DNA from 2 places in the Sphaerisporangium sp. NPDC004334 genome. Region 2 is predicted to be linked to the other one. Evidence: riboswitches for the same ligand, from Rfam matches in the RefSeq annotation. Region 2 holds a riboswitch; the other holds the start of a gene.
What was found. Region 2 has a riboswitch for cobalamin ahead of ACWEN6_RS17235 (ribonucleoside-diphosphate reductase subunit alpha). Riboswitches for the same ligand answer to the same signal wherever they lie in the genome.
Positions count from the first base shown of each region.

Region 1: linked by a shared signal. The riboswitch ahead of cobN (cobaltochelatase subunit CobN) and the one ahead of ACWEN6_RS17235 (ribonucleoside-diphosphate reductase subunit alpha) in region 2 are both predicted to bind cobalamin.

Region 1 is NZ_JBSGDZ010000013.1:181,495-189,482, forward strand. It holds gene ACWEN6_RS18780 (hypothetical protein) at 17-199, shown strand; gene ACWEN6_RS18785 (hypothetical protein) at 251-430, shown strand; gene ACWEN6_RS18790 (hypothetical protein) at 472-648, shown strand; gene ACWEN6_RS18795 (cobalt-precorrin-5B (C(1))-methyltransferase) at 781-2,001, shown strand; gene cobG (precorrin-3B synthase) at 2,279-3,784, opposite strand; cobalamin riboswitch at 3,871-3,996, shown strand; gene cobN (cobaltochelatase subunit CobN) at 4,052-7,939, shown strand.
Region 2 is NZ_JBSGDZ010000012.1:89,224-97,211, forward strand. It holds gene ACWEN6_RS17230 (ribonucleotide-diphosphate reductase subunit beta) at 1-122, opposite strand, end outside; gene ACWEN6_RS17235 (ribonucleoside-diphosphate reductase subunit alpha) at 122-2,425, opposite strand; cobalamin riboswitch at 2,546-2,752, opposite strand; gene ACWEN6_RS17240 (Bug family tripartite tricarboxylate transporter substrate binding protein) at 2,805-3,767, opposite strand; gene ACWEN6_RS17245 (hypothetical protein) at 4,015-5,145, shown strand; gene ACWEN6_RS17250 (polyprenyl synthetase family protein) at 5,152-6,285, shown strand; gene ACWEN6_RS17255 (response regulator) at 6,470-7,138, opposite strand; gene ACWEN6_RS17260 (sensor histidine kinase) at 7,135-7,988, opposite strand, start outside.

The DNA of each region.
Region 1 (7,988 bases), on a different contig from region 2:
CCGAAGGAGTCGCGCGATGTCGTCCGACGACGAACTGATCCGTCAGTGGAAGGACCCCCGGGTCCGCACCAGGGGGATCGCGCACCCGGCCGGTGAGATCGACGTCGACGAGGGCCTCGCGCACGTCGTCGGCGGCATGCCGCAGGAGACCTGGCCGCCGGTGATCTCCCACAAATGCTGCACCGTGGACCTCTGCTAGCAGGCCCGCACCCCGTTCATCCCCACCGATTCATCGACAAGGAGTTCCCTCATGTCCGACAACGAGCTGATCCGTCAGTGGAAGAACCCGCAGGCCCGCGTCGCCGGCCTCGACCACCCGGCCGGCGAGATCGCCCTGCAGGAGGAGGTGGTCGGCGGGATGCCTCCGCAGACCGAGTTCTTCATCAGCATCGGCTGCTGCGCCACCCGCACTCTCTCCTGCCCCGTGTAGGCGTCACCGCATCTCGGCCTCGTCATCGAAGGAGTCATGAAATGCCCGACAACGAGCTGATCCGTCAGTGGAAGAACCCGCAGGCCCGCGTCGCCGGCCTCGACCACCCGGCCGGCGAGATCACGCTGGACGAGCGGATCGTCGGCGGCCGGGAACCCGCCACCGAGGGCGCGTTCACCTGGGGCTGCTGCAAGCCGACCTGGGGCTTCTGCATCTGACCCGACCCTGCGCCGATCCCGCCCGGTCCGCTCACCGGGCGGGATCCGGCCGTGTGCCCTGGCGAACCGGGAGAAGCCGGCCAGGGCGGCCCTGTGCGGCGGCCCCGCTCGTGGGATGTGCATTCTTGACCCATGAGCACTGGGCTGCGGTACGGGTGGACGACCGGCGCGTGCGCGACGGCGGCGGCCACTGCCGCCTACACCGCACTGCTCACCGGGACGTTTCCCGACCCGGTGGAGATCGTCCTGCCCCGAGGGCAGCGCCCGTCGTTCGCGCTGGCCACCGAGGAACTCATCCCCGCTCACGTGACACCCCCGCAGGACGGACGTCCTCCGCGGCACGATGAGGCGGCCAGGCGGGAGGAGACCGCCGGCCCTGGGAAGACGGCGGGGCGACATGGGACGGCGGAGCCTCGACGGACCGCGGAGGGTCAGGATGCCCGGCCGTATCGGGAGGCCAGGGCCGGGGTGGTCAAGGACGCGGGGGACGACCCGGACGTCACGCACGGCGCGCTGATCCGCGCCGCCGTGCGGCGAGGCGCCCCCGGAACCGGGGTCACCTTCCGCGCGGGGCCGGGCGTCGGCACCGTGACCAAGCCGGGCCTTCCACTGGAGGTGGGCGAGCCCGCCATCAATCCGGTGCCCCGGGAGATGATGCGCGCCCACGTGGCGCGCGTCGCCGCCGCGCACGGAGCCGCCGGCGACGTGGTCGTCGAGATCTCCGTGGACGGCGGCGAGGAACTGGCGCGCCGCACCTGGAACCCCCGGCTCGGCATCCTCGGCGGCTTGTCCATCCTCGGCACCACGGGCGTCGTGGTGCCCTACTCGTGCTCGGCGTGGATCGACAGCATCCGGCGGGGCGTGGACGTCGCCCGCGCCGCCGGGCGCCGCCACGTGGCGGCGTGCACCGGCAGCACCTCCGAGCGGGTCGCCGCCGAGCTGTACGGCCTGCCGGAGGACGCGCTGCTCGACATGGGGGACTTCGCGGGCGCCGTCCTGAAGTACCTGCGCCGCCACCCCGTCCCCCGGCTCACCGTGGCCGGCGGCGTCGGCAAGCTGTCCAAGCTCGCCGACGGGCATCTCGACCTGCACTCGGGCCGCTCGCAGGTCAGCACCGAGGCGCTGGCGGCGATGGTGCTCGGCGCGGGCGGCGACGAGGCGCTGGCGGCCGGGGTGCGGGACGCCAACACCGCCCTGCAGGCACTCACCCTCAGCCGGGAGGCGGGGGTGCCCCTCGGCGACCTGATCGCCGTCCGCGCCCGCGCCACCGCCCTGGACGTCCTGCGCGGCGCCCCGGTGGAGGTCGACGTCATCGTCATCGACAGAGCCGGCACCATCGTCGGCCGCACCTAGTGCGGTGACCACATGCGTTCGCCGGGCGCGGCTCTCCACCCCGGGCCGCACCTGGTGCGGTGACCACATGCGTTCGCCGGGCGCGGCTCTCCACCCCCGGCCGCACCTGGTGCGGTGACCACATGCGTTCGCCGGGCGCGGCTCTCCACCCCCGGCCACGTGCTGCACTGATCGGCGCCGGGTCGGCGAATCGTGGTACGGCGATGCCGGCGCCTGCTACGGAGCCCGAGCCGGTGAACGTTCGCGGACAGCCCATCAGGCGTCCCTCTGTCACGTGCTAGCGATGGTCGCCGGTGCGTGCTCCGGCGACCGCGGTGGCCGTGGCCGGGAGGGTGGTGTGGTGTCCGGACGTGCCTGGGGACTCGACGTGGTAGCCGTCGGGAGTGGCGGTCACCAGTACGGCCGGGCCGGCGGGGCGTCCGCAGCGACGCTCGCATCCCGCCCAGTGCACGGGGAGCGGCCGGTGTCCGGTCAGGACCGGTCCGGTGGCGGGGTGCGGGTGCGAGGTGGCCCGGGTCGCGTCGGACCGGACGTCGGCGAGCGATTTGGCGCAGCCCGGCAGGCCCGTGCAGGCCGTGACTCCGGCCCATGGGGATGCCGCGTCGGTCACCAGCCCGGCGGCCGCCAGGCGGGATGTCCACGCCGCGGCCTCGGCGGGCGCGATGCCGGGGATCACGAGGGTGCGCCACGGGGTCAGCCGGACCTCCGCGCTTCCCGCGTCGGCCGCCTCGGCCACCGCTTGCGCCTGGGCGGCGGTGAGCCGGCCCAGCGCGGCCAGGACGACCAGCGCCACCCGCCCGTCCGTCATGGCGACGACCCCGGGAGATTTCCCGGTGTCCGTACGCCCGGCCGTATCCGTCGTCGCGGTGTCCGGGCCGGTGCGGATGGCGGGGAAGACCTGGGGAGTGCCGGTGGTGAGGCGGGCGGTGATCGCGGCGGGGCCGTCGGTGAGTTCGGCGACGCGCCATGCGCCGGTGCCCTGGGCGGTCCGCTCGGCCAGGAACGCCTCGGCGGCGGCGATCATCACGGGCACCGCGTCGGCGAGGCGGAACCGTAGCCCGGTGTCCTGCCCGGCGAGCAGCAGCACGCATCCGGCGATGCCCGCCCCGTGCCCCGCGCCCCGAGCCTCTACGGACCCGCCCGGACCGGGTTCGTTCCCGGCCCGTGCGTAGCGGGCCACGGGGGAGGGCCGGGTGGGGAGGAGGGTGAGGTCGGCGTGGAGGGGGAGCAGGTCGCGGCGGCCGTCGTCGAGGGCGAACAGGAAACGGCCCGGCAGCTCCGCGAGGGCGGGCCGGGCGAGCACGGCGTCGTCCAGCGCGCGGACGAGGGGGATGACGTCGGCGAGGCCGCGCCCGTCGAGGCCGGACAGCGGGCCGGCGAGGATGTTGCGCACCCGCTCGTGGGTGGCCGAGGGCAGCAGCCCGGCGGCGGCCATCCGGTCCGCGAACGCCTGGCCGTCCGCCTCGCCGAGCCCGCGCACCTGCACGTTCGCGCGGGAGGTCAGCTCGATCACGCCCGATCCCCACGTGGTGGCGGCGTCCGCGATGACGCGCAGCCGGTCGGGGGTGAGCAGGCCGCCGGGCGTCCGGAGGCGGGCGACCGCGCCGTCCGCCGCCGTGTGGGTCTGCAGGGCCCCGGGGCATGCGTCCGGCCGCGACCGGGCCGGGGAACCGGCGCCGCCGGCCGGCCGGGACGAGGGGCCGGCGCCGCCGGGAGGAGTCTGGCCAGGCGGGCGGGTGGTTTCGTTCCCGCTCGCGGGGGCGGAGAAGTCGGCGGCGGCCACGGTGAGGATGGTAACCCCGGCTGATCGCAATAACGACATCTCGCAATAAGTCGGACGACATGATCTGATGGAGGGCGACGGTACTGGAGGAAGCCGGTGTGAGTCCGGCGCGGTCCCGCCACTGTCACCGGGGAGTCAACCCCACCAAGGCCACGGCCCGGCAACGGGCGGGAAGGCCGGGGTGATGCGTCGATCCGGAAGCCAGGAGACTCCAGGCCGCCGTGTGGACCCACGACCCGGGGCGCGGACCCCGAGTGAGGATGTGCCGTGCGCCATCTCCCCCTGCTCCTGCTGTCGACCTCCGACACCGACCTGCTCAGCGCCCGCGCGTGCGGCCTGCCGTACCGGCTCGGCAACCCCGCCCGGCTCACCGCCGCCGGCCTCCCCGAGCTGCTGGACGGCGTGGAACTGGTCGTCGTCCGCCTGCTCGGCGGGCGGCGGGTCTGGCAGGAGGGCCTGGACGCCCTGCTCGCCGGCCCCCGCCCGGTGGTGGTGCTCGGCGGCGAGCAGGCCCCCGACGCCGAGCTGATGGAGCTGTCCACCGTCCCCGGAGGAGTGTGCGCCGAGGCGCACGCCTACCTCGCGCACGGCGGTCCGGCGAACCTGGCCGAGCTGCACCGCTTCCTGTCCGACACCGTGCTGCTCACCGGCCACGGCTTCGCCCCGCCCGAGGCCACCCCCGCCTGGGGCGTCCTGGAACGCCCGGAGCCCGAACCTCCGGCGGGGCAGGACGCAGGCACAGGCGGGGAGGTGACGGCCGATCTTCCCGTCGAGGGGAGGCGGGAGGCGGCCGGTATCCCGGCCACGAACGGGAACCAGAGCGCCCCGGTCACGATCGCGGACGGACGGACCGGCACGCGGCCGGTGGTGGGGGTGTTGTACTACCGCGCCCACCACGTCGCGGGGAACACCGGGTTCGTGCACGCGCTGTGCGACGCCATCGAGGACGCGGGAGGCCGCCCGCTGCCCGTCTACTGCGCCTCGCTGCGCACGGCGGAGCCGGAGCTGCTCCAGGTGCTCGGCGAGGTGGACGCGCTGGTCGTCACCGTGCTCGCCGCCGGAGGGACGCGCCCGGCGACCGCCTCGGCCGGCGGGGACGACGAGGCGTGGGACGTGGGCGCGCTGGCCGGGCTCGACGTGCCGATCCTGCAGGGCCTGTGCCTGACGAGCGGCCGGCGGGCGTGGGAGGAGAGCGACGAGGGCCTTTCCCCGCTGGACGCGGCCTCCCAGGTGGCCATCCCCGAGTTCGACGGCCGGATCATCACCGTCCCGTTCTCCTTCAAGGAGGTCGACCAGGACGGGCTGACGGTCTACGTGGCCGACCCCGAGCGCGCCGCCCGCGTCGCCGGGATCGCCGTGCGGCACGCCGTCCTGCGGCACGTGCCCCGCGAGGAGCGGCGGATCGTCGTGATGCTGTCGGCCTACCCGACCAAGCACGCCCGGGTCGGCAACGCGGTCGGCCTGGACACCCCGGCCAGCGTCGTGCGCCTCCTGGCCGCTCTGCGCGCGGACGGGTACGACATCGGCCCCGACGGCGAGGACGGGCTTCCCGGCGTGGCCGACCTGGACGGCGACGCGCTGATCCACGCGTTGATCGCCGCCGGCGGCCAGGACCAGGACTGGCTCACCGAGGAGCAGCTCGCCGGCAACCCGGTGCGGATCTCCGCCGCCCGCTACCGCGCCTGGTACGCGACGCTCCCCGGGGACCTGCGCGCCCGCGTCGAGCGGCACTGGGGCCCGCCGCCCGGCGAGCTGTTCGTCGACCGCTCCCGCGACCCCGGCGGGGAGATCGTGCTGGCGGCGCTGCGCGCGGGCAACGTCGTGGTGATGGTCCAGCCGCCGCGCGGGTTCGGCGAGAACCCGATCGCGATCTACCACGACCCGGACCTGCCGCCGAGCCACCACTACCTGGCCGCCTACCGCTGGCTGCGGGACGAGGAGGGCTTCGGCGCGCACGCCGTCGTGCACGTCGGCAAGCACGGCAACCTGGAGTGGCTGCCCGGCAAGTCGGCCGGGATGTCGGCCTCCTGCGGCCCGGACGCCGCGCTCGGCGACCTGCCGCTGATCTACCCGTTCCTGGTGAACGACCCCGGGGAGGGCACCCAGGCCAAGCGCCGCGCCCACGCCACCCTGGTGGACCACCTGGTGCCGCCGATGGCACGGGCAGACACCTACGGCGACATGGCGCGGCTGGAGCAGTTGCTGGACGAGCACGCCTCGATCGCCGCCATGGACCCGGCCAAGCTGCCCGCGATCCGCGCGCAGATCTGGACGCTCATCCAGGCCGCCCGGCTGGACCACGACCTCGGCGTCGCCGACCGGCCGCACGACGCCGAGTTCGACGACTTCCTGCTGCACGTGGACGGCTGGCTGTGCGAGGTCAAGGACGTGCAGATCCGCGACGGCCTGCACGTGCTGGGCCAGGCACCCAGGGGACGGGCCCGGGTGGACCTGGTGCTGGCGATGCTGCGCGCCCGGCAGATGTGGGCGGGCAACGAGGCGCTGCCCGGCCTGCGCGAGGCGCTTGGCCTGGCCGAGGACGGCACCGCCGGGCGCACGGACACCGACGAGGCCGAGGAGATCGCCGCCGCGCTCGTCGAGGGCATGGAGGCCCGCGACTGGGACCCGGCCGCCGTCCCGGAGGTCTGCGCCGCCGTCTTCGCCGCCCGTCCGGCGCCCGCGACGACCGCCGGCACGGCGGACGGGGCGGCCGACGTCCCCCAGGACCCCCGGGCCGAACCGTCGGCGGAGCCGGAGGACGCCGGACGACCGGAGGCCGGGCAGGTGGCGGTGCCGCCGATGGTGGCGTCGATCCTCGGGTTCGCGGCCACGGAGATCGTGCCGCGGCTGGACAGGACGGGGAACGAGATCGGCGCCGTCCTGCACGCCCTGGATGGCGGGTACGTTCCGGCCGGGCCGAGCGGCTCACCGCTGCGCGGGCTGGTCAACGTGCTGCCGACCGGCCGGAACTTCTACTCGGTGGACCCCAAGGCGGTGCCGAGCCGGCTGGCCTGGGAGACCGGCCAGGCGATGGCCGCCTCGCTGCTCGCCCGCTACCGGGCCGACACCGGCGACTGGCCCCGCTCGGTGGGCCTGTCGATCTGGGGCACCAGCGCCATGCGGACGGCCGGGGACGACGTGGCCGAGGTGCTCGCCCTGCTGGGCGTCCGCCCGGTGTGGGACGAGGCGTCCCGCCGGGTCACCGGGCTCGCGCCGATCCCGCCCGACGAGCTGGGACGCCCCCGCGTGGACGTCACCGTCCGCATCAGCGGCTTCTTCCGCGACGCCTTCCCGCACGTCGTGGTCATGCTGGACGACGCGGTGCGACTGGTCGCCGCGCTGGAGGAGCCCGAGGAGGTGAACTATGTCCGGGCGCACGCCCAGGCCGACCTCGCCGCGCACGGGGACGAGCGGCGGGCCACCATGCGCGTGTTCGGCTCGCGGCCGGGCGCCTACGGGGCGGGGCTGCTGCCGCTGATCGACAGCCGCGACTGGCGCGACGACGCCGACCTCGCGGAGGTGTACGCGGTGTGGGGCGGCTTCGCCTACGGCAGGGACCTGGACGGCACGCCCGCCCGGACCGACATGGAGGCCGCCTACCGGCGCATCGCCGTGGCGGCCAAGAACGTCGACACCCGCGAGCACGACATCGCCGACTCCGACGACTACTTCCAGTACCACGGCGGCATGGTCGCCACCGTGCGGGCCCTGACCGGCCGCGCCCCCGCGGCCTACATCGGCGACAGCACGCGGCCGGACGCGGTGCGCACCCGCAGCCTGGCGGAGGAGACGGCGCGCGTCTTCCGCGCCCGGGTGGTGAACCCGCGCTGGGTGGAGGCCATGCGGCGCCACGGCTACAAGGGCGCGTTCGAGCTGGCCGCGACCGTCGACTACCTGTTCGGCTACGACGCGACGACCGGCGTGGTGGCCGACTGGATGTACGACACGCTGGCCGCGACGTACGTGCTGGACCCGGAGAACCGGCGTTTCCTCGCCGAGTCCAACCCGTGGGCGCTGCACGGCATGGCCGAACGCCTGCTGGAGGCCGCCGGCCGCGGCATGTGGGCCCGCCCCGACCCCGCGGTGCTGAACGCCCTGCAGGAGATCTACCTGAAGGTGGAGGGCGACATCGAGGCCGGCGCGGAGGACGGCTGATCGCTCGCCTCGCCCCGATGCGGGTATGGGCCTAGAAGCGAGGCCACCG
Region 2 (7,988 bases):
TCGGACTGCAGGTCCACCTCCTCGACCGTCCAGGTGTTGCGGATGGCGGTCCGGTAGCGCTCGTAGAACTCGGGGTAGCGCATCGGGCGCAGGGTCAGGTCCATGCCGGGGTCGAGCAGCATCACTGGCAGGCCTCGCAGATCTCGGGGTTCTCAAGGGAGCAGGCGACGGCGTCCTGGTCGAGCGCCTGAACGGGCCCGGACGCGGGTAGGGACGCGGGTGGGAACGCCGGCGCGCCGGGGCGCGGGGCCGCGGCGGGCGCCTGGGCGGCGACGGTGGCCTGCGCGATCCGGGTGGCCGGGCGCGAGCGCAGGTAGTAGGTCGTCTTCAGCCCGGCCCGCCAGGCGTAGGCGTACATCGAGGAGAGCTTGCCGATGGTGGGAGCGGCCATGAACAGGTTCAGCGACTGCGACTGGTCGATGTACGGCTGGCGCGCGGCGGCCAGGTCGATCAGCGCCTTCTGCGGCAGCTCCCAGGCCGTGCGGTACAGCCGCCTGAGGTCCTCGGGGATCTGCGCGATCTCCTGCACCGACCCGTCGGCGCGCTTGACGGCGTCCCTCATCTCGGGCGTCCACAGCCCGCGCTGCCGCAGGTCGCGCACCAGATAGCGGTTGACCTGCAGGAACTCCCCGGACAGCGTCTCGCGTTTGAACACGTTGGACACCTGCGGCTCGACGCACTCGTAGCAGCCCGCGATCGAGGCGATCGTCGCCGTGGGCGCCACGGCCAGCAGCAGCGAGTTGCGCAGGCCCGTCTCGGCGATCCTCGCGCGCAGCGCCTCCCACTCCTGCGGGTGGGCCGGGGTCGCCTGCGGGAAGTGGTCCAGGTGCAGCACTCCCCCGGCGGCGCGGGTGTCGGCGTAGGACGGGTGCGCGCCGTGGCCGGCGGCCAGGGCGGCCGAGGCGCCGTAGGCGGCCAGGGCCATCTCCTCGGCGATCCGGGTGGACAGCGCCAGCGCCTCGGGCGAGTCGAACGGCAGGCGGGCCGCGAAGAACACATCGGCCAGGCCCATCACGCCGAGGCCGATCGGGCGCCAGCGGCGGTTGGCCGCCTCCGCCTCGGGCGTCGGGTAGAACCCCCGGTCGATGGACCTGTCCAGGAAGCGCACCGCCGTCGCCACCGTCGCCCGCAGCCGCGCCCAGTCGACCTCGCCGTCCACCAGGTGGGCGGCCAGGTTGACCGAGCCGAGGTTGCACACCGCGGTCTCGGCGTCGCTGGTGACCTCCAGGATCTCGGTGCACAGGTTGGACAGGTGGATGACGTTCTGCGGGTGCGCGGTCTGGTTGGAGGCCCGGTTGGCGGCGTCCTTGAAGGTCATCCAGCCGTTGCCCGTCTGGGCGAGCGTGCGCATCATGCGGCCGTACAGCGTGCGGGCCGGCAGCTGACGCACGTGCCGGCCGGCGGCCTCGGCCGCCCGGTAGGCGCGGTCGAACTCCTCGCCCCACAGGTCGACCAGCTCGGGGACGTCCTTGGGGTCGAACAGCGACCAGGTGCCGTCGGCCTCGACGCGGCGCATGAACTCGTCGGGGATCCAGTTGGCCAGGTTGAGGTTGTGGGTGCGGCGGGCGTCCTCGCCGGTGTTGTCGCGCAGTTCGAGGAACTCCTCGACGTCGGCGTGCCACGGCTCCAGGTAGACGCAGGCCGCGCCCTTGCGCCGGCCGCCCTGGTTGACCGCCGCGACGCTGGCGTCCAGCGTCCGCAGCCACGGCACGATGCCGTTGGAGTGCCCGTTCGTGCCCCGGATCAGCGAGCCGCGCGACCGGACGCGGGTCCAGGAGATGCCGATGCCGCCGGCGTACTTCGACAGCCGCGCCACCTGCCCGTACCGCTCGTAGATGGCCTCCAGCTCATCGCGCGGGGAGTCGAGCAGGAAGCACGACGACAGCTGCGGGCGCCGGGCGCCGGAGTTGAACAGTGTCGGCGAGCTGGGCAGGTACGACAGCGTCGAGATCAGCCGGTACAGCTCGCCCGCCTCGGCGACGCTGTCGGCCAGGCCGCACGCCACGCGCAGGAAGAAGTGCTGCGGCGCCTCCAGCACGCCGCGGGTGACCGGGTGGCGCAGCAGGTAGCGGTCGTAGACGGTGCGCAGCCCGAAGTACTCGAACCGGGCGTCCCCCTCGGGGTCGACGAGCGCGTCCAGCTCGGCGGCGTTGGCGCGCACGAACTCCGCGAGGGCGTCCTGCACCAGGCCGGCCTCGTGCGTGGCGGCGACCGACTGCGAGAACGACCGCACGCCGTGCGCGGCGGTCTCCTCGGCGATCTCCTCGGCCAGCAGACGCGCCGCGACCCGGGAGTTGGCCGGGTCGGCGATGACCCGCGCGGCCGCCTCCTCGATGGCCAGGCGCCGGTCCGCCGCCCGCCGCCCGCCTCCGCCACCGTCGTCCTCCCGCGAGTGGGACGGCGGCAAATCGCGTGTCAGGGTCACGTGCTCTCTCCTCGTGCGCTCGAATCCCCGTACGAGGGCACGCGGCGGCGCACGTCCGGTGAGCGGCACCCTGCGGGCACGCCGGACGACCCCGTCACGCGGCCCACCCTCGAGGCCTGGACGACTCCAGCGTCACCGGCAGGTCTTCGGGCTCGCGGGCGCCTGGCACATGCCTACCAGCCGTCGCTTCCCAGGCCGCCGACTATCGCGGCCCAGTGCTCACATGACGGCTTTCGTTCCCGCTCACCGCTGCGGGGCAGCCCCGGAATCGCACCGGGTTCCCTCTCACGTCACCCCAGGGGGCGAACCAGCGACGATCAGGATCCTACATCTAGTGGCCCCGAGCGCAACCACCCCCACAAGTTGTGTACATGCCGCCTCAGACGCGCAGGCCGAGTTCGCCGAGAGCGCGGCCGAGGCGGGCGGCCTCGACGCGCAGCCACTGCCGGAAGTCCTCCCCCTCCAGGTACAGCGGCGTCCAGCCATTGCGGGCGCACAGCTCCCTCCAGCGCGGGGAGCCGGCCAGGTCGCGGCACATTCCGGTCAGCGCGGCCCGGTCGTCCTCGGGCAGGCCGCCCGGCCCGATCAGCCCGCGCCAGTTGGCGCAGTTCACGTGCGTGTCGCACTCAAGCAGCGTCGGCGCCTCCACGCCGGGGATGCGGTCGGGCGATGAGACGGCGAGCGCGCGCAGCCCACCGGCTCGCAGGGCCGCGCGCACGCCGTTGTGGCCGGCCAGGACCGCCCCCACCTCGCCCTTGGCCAGCGCGGCGACCGCCTCGCCGCTGGTGGGGTAGGCGACGTAGCGCAGCAGGCGCGCGTCCACGCCGAGGCTCTGCGCCAGCATGCCGAACAGCACGTGGTCCACCCCGCCCTCGGCGCGGCCGCCCAGCGCGAGCCTGCCCGGGTCGCGGCGCATGATGTCGGCGAACGCGCCGAAGGTGGCCAGATGGGAGCCGTCCAGAACCACCAGGGCCTCCCACTCGCCGCACAGCCGGGCCAGCGGCGTGGTGCCCGCGAACGCGGTCGCCTGCCGCGCCGCGCCGACCGTGCCGACCAGTTCGGGGTCGGCCAGCAGCACCTGCCTCGGGTGCGGCGCGCGCCCGAACTCCGTCAGCGCCGTGTACTGCGGCCTGTTCACCACCCGCAGCTCTCGCACCAGGGTGTCGCGTTCCGCGACCGTCTTGAGCGCCCGCGCGACGCGATCGGCTTCACCGCCGGACGGGCCGGGTACCACGACCGGCAGGGTCACCGATCCGAGCTTGCGCGAGCCGGAGGGGTCCGCGCATCCCGCCGCCAGCGCCACGAGGCCGGCACCGAGCGCGAGCACCTGCCGACGACGCATACTTCACGCCCTTTCCCCCGTTATTGAACTAAATGCCCATTTCCGGCTCCGCACACACGCCCGCCTCCCCCAGCGGGCCATCCACCGCGAACCCCCTCTGGACGCCGCGTCGGCGCCCGGGTCGTCACGATCCCCCGTACGGGGGACGAGGTTCCCGTCCCGGGGGGAGTCGGCGGCCCGGCGGGCCGATGGAACGTGGGAACGCGCGAGTCCGCGCACCCCACCCACGTCCCCCAAGGGAGCGACCGTGTCCCCCGCACCGACCACCCCGCCCAGCATCCCCGCAGACCCGCCGAGAACCCCCGCAGACCCGCCGAGAACCCCGCCCGGCCCCGCGAACGCGGGTGGGTGGATCGGGTACGCCGCCGCGGCGTGGGCCGCCACCTACGGCGTCGTGGCGCTGTTCTGGACGATGACGGGGACGGGGTATCCGTTCGGGGGCCCGGCCTCGGGGGGAGACGCGCCCGTCATGCGAGTAATCCCCGCCGAGATCGCCGCACCGGTCTTCGCCGGTGTGCTGCTCGCGACCGCGGTCGCGGCGCTCGCCATGGCCGGGCGCCACGCCGTGCGCCCGCGCGGGGTGCCGCGCGCGGCACTGCTGACCTTCGGCTACGCCGTCGCCCTCTCCCTGATGGTCCTGGTCCCCGGCGCCGACCTGCTCGCCCTCACCGGATACGCCCCCATGCTGATCCTCGGCGCGCCCTTCGGCCGGCCGAAGGGCATCGACTACTCGACCGTGTTCGACTGGTCGCTGCTGAACCAGGCATGGTCCCTGGCCGGCGGATTCCTCGTGGGCGCCGCCGTCCTGTCCTGGCAGCGCCGCGGCCGGGGCGCCTGCGGCCGGTGCGGCCGCGACGGCGACGTGCCCGCCGCCGCCCGCGCGCGCACCGCCGCCTGGGCGCGCCGCGCCACCGCCGCCGCCGTCGTGATCCCGCTGCTCTACTCGGTCAGCCGCCTCGCCTGGCTGGCGGGCATCCCCCTCGGCATCGACCGGGCGATGCTGCGCGGCCTGCACGAGAGCGGCGGCGTGTGGGCGGGCGCGGGCCTGGCGACCTTCGCGGTCGTCGGTGCGGTGCTCACCCTCGGGCTCGTCCAGCGCTGGGGCGAGGTCTTCCCGCGCTGGATGCCCGGGATCGCCGGGCGCCGCGTCCCGGTCCCGCTCGCCGTGATACCGGCGGCCTACGTCTCCCCCGTGGTGTTCGCGGCGGGGCTGGGCATCGTCACCTCGCCCGCGATGTGGCACCTCACCGGCTACAGCGTGGTCCTGGTGATGACGCACGCGCTGTGGCCGCTGTGGGGCGTCGCGCTGGCGGTCGCCACCTACGGCTACCACCTGCGGCGGCGGACGGCGTGCCGCTCCTGCGGGCGGAAGGGCTGAGCGGCCGTGCCGGTCATCTCCGACGACGCGCTCGCCGCGTGGACCCGCCGGTCGCTCGCCGGCGTCGACGAGCTGCTGCGCTCCACGCTGCGTAACCCGCGCGATCCCTTCCTCACCACCGTGGCCACGCACCTGCTGAACGCCGGCGGCAAGCGCCTGCGCCCGACCGTCGCCCTGCTGGCCGCGCGGTTCGGCGACCCCGGCCACCCCCACGTGGTGCGCGCCGCGGCGGCCGTGGAACTCATGCACGTGGCCTCGCTGTACCACGACGACGTCATGGACGAGGCTCCGGTCCGCCGCGGCGCGCCCAGCGTCAACGCGCGGTGGGGCAACCGCGTGGCCATCCTGGCCGGTGACTACCTGGTGGCCAAGGCGGGCGAACTCGCCGCGCCGCTCGGCGCCGCCGCCCTGGAGACGCAGGCCCGCATGCTGACCCGGCTGGTCACCGGCCAGCTCCGCGAGACGGTCGGGGCCGGTCGCGGCGACGACCCGGAGCGGTACTACATGAGCGTGATCGCCGACAAGACGGCCGCCCTGTTCGCGCTCGCGGCAGGACTCGGGGCGCGCGCGTCCGGAGCGACCGACCAGGCGGCCGGCGCGCTGGAAGCCTACGGGGAGGCGCTGGGCATCGCGTTCCAGCTCTCCGACGACCTGCTCGACCTGTCCGAGCCGACGGCGCGGGCCGGCAAGCCGTCGAACGCCGACCTGCGCCAGGGCGTGGCCACCCTGCCCCTCCTGCGCGCCCTCGCCTCCCGCCGCTCCCGCGGGCGGGACCGCGCCCTGGAGACGCGGGGAACCGGCAGGCGCGCCTCCGGCATGCCGGAAACCGGCGGGCACACCGCCGGAGCACCGGAAACACGCGAGAAAGCCGACTCGGCGCTGCTGCGGCGTCAGCGGCGAGACTCGGCGCGGTTGCGGAGGATGTTCGCCTTCGGACGGCTCACCGGCGGCCGGGACGTCGCGCAGGCCGCCGAGCTGCTGCGGCGCTCGCCCGGTTTCGCGCAGGCGCACGCGGAGGCCCGGCGCCACGCCGACGACGCCCGCCGGGCGCTGGAGCCGCTGCCGCCCGGCCCCGCCTGCGACGCCCTGCGCGACCTCTGCGACCACGTCGTCTCCCGCTGCGCTCCCCCGGCCTCCTGACGCCGCCTCCCTCGACACCGCCACCCTCGACACCGCCTCCCTCGACACCGGCCCGCGGTACCGAGCACGCCCGGCACCCGGCGCCATGAGCCCCATCCCGGCATGCCGGCGAGGTCACCGTCCGACCGGTATCCCTCCGGCGTGCCGGGCGCCGCCGGCCACGGGCCCGGCACGCCCGGCGTCCTCACGGGGCCGGCGGGGCGATGAAGCCGGACTCGTAGGCGGCGATGACGGCCTGCGTGCGGTCGCGGGCCCCGAGCTTGGCCAGCACGTTGCCGACGTGGGTCTTGACCGTCTCGGCCCCGACCACCAGCCGGGCGGCGATCTCGGCGTTGGACAGGCCGGTGGCCATCAGCCGCAGCACCTCCTCCTCCCGCTCGGTGAGCCGGGCCCGCCGGAGCCGGTCGGCGGCCGGCCCGCCCGCGGCGCCGCGGCCGCGCGCGCCGGCCATGCGCCGGATCGCCGCCGGGAACACCAGCGACTCCCCCCGCGCGACCAGCCGGACGGCCTCCACGACCTCGGCCGGGCGGGTGCGCTTGAGCACGAACCCGCTGGCCCCGGCCCGCAGGGCGTCGTACACGTGGTCGTCGTTCTCGAAGGTGGTGATGACCAGGACGCGCGGCGGGGTGCCGGACGCGGCGAGCAGCCGGCGAGTGGCCTCGATGCCGTCGATGGCGGGCATGCGCACGTCCATGAGGAGCACGTCCGGCCGGGTGCGGGCGACCATCGCCATGACCTCGGCCCCGTCGGCGGCCTCGCCCACCACCTCCAGGTCGGGCTGCGCCCCGATGATCACCCGCAGGCCGACCCGGACGAGCTCCTCGTCGTCGACGATGCCCACCCGGATGGTCACGCGCCCTCCCCCTCCTCCACCGCGCCGGCCGTCCCCTCGCCGGGACGTCTCGGCTCCCCGCCCGCCGGTCGTCGTACCGCTTTCCGGCCCTGCTCCGCCGGGAGCCGGACCGAGACCTGCCAGCGGCCGGACTCCTCGCCCGCCGTCATGGCGCCGCCGAGCAGGGTGACGCGCTCGCGGATGCCCGCGAGCCCTCTGCCACCCGCCTCCCGCGCGCGCCGCCCGGTGACGGGATTGGACACCTCGATCGCCAGCGTGCGGCCGTCGGCGGCGACGCGCAGCGTCACGGGGACCGGGCCCGCGTGCCGGAGCGCGTTGGTCAGGCATTCCTGGACGATGCGGTACCCCTCCCGCGACACCGGCTCGGGCAGGCCGGCCAGCGAGCCCTCGACCCGCGTGCTGACCGCCGCGCCGGTGCCCCGCGAATGGGCGAGCAGGCCGTCGAGATCCGCCATCCCCGGCCACGACGGCGGCTCGGGCTCGCGCAGCATGCCGAGGACGCGGTCGAGGTCCTCGGTGGCGGCGCGCCCGGTCTCCTCGATCGCGATCAGGGCCTGCCGCGCGAAGGCCGGATCGGTGTCCAGCAGGTGGAGCGCGGCACTGGCCTGCAGCATCGTCACGGTCAGCGCGTGCCCGATGGAGTCGTGCAACTCGCGGGCCAGCCGGTTGCGCTCGGCGAGCCTCGCAGCCCGCTCCTCCAGCGCGGCGATGCGCTCGGCCGCCGACGGCCCGAGCAGGACGGGCGCCATGACCGCCGCCAGCGCCCCGAGCCCGGCCACGGCGTACACGACGCCCACCAGCAGGGCGACGCCGACCGGCAGGAGCAGGCCGCCGCCCTGCTCCTCCAGCG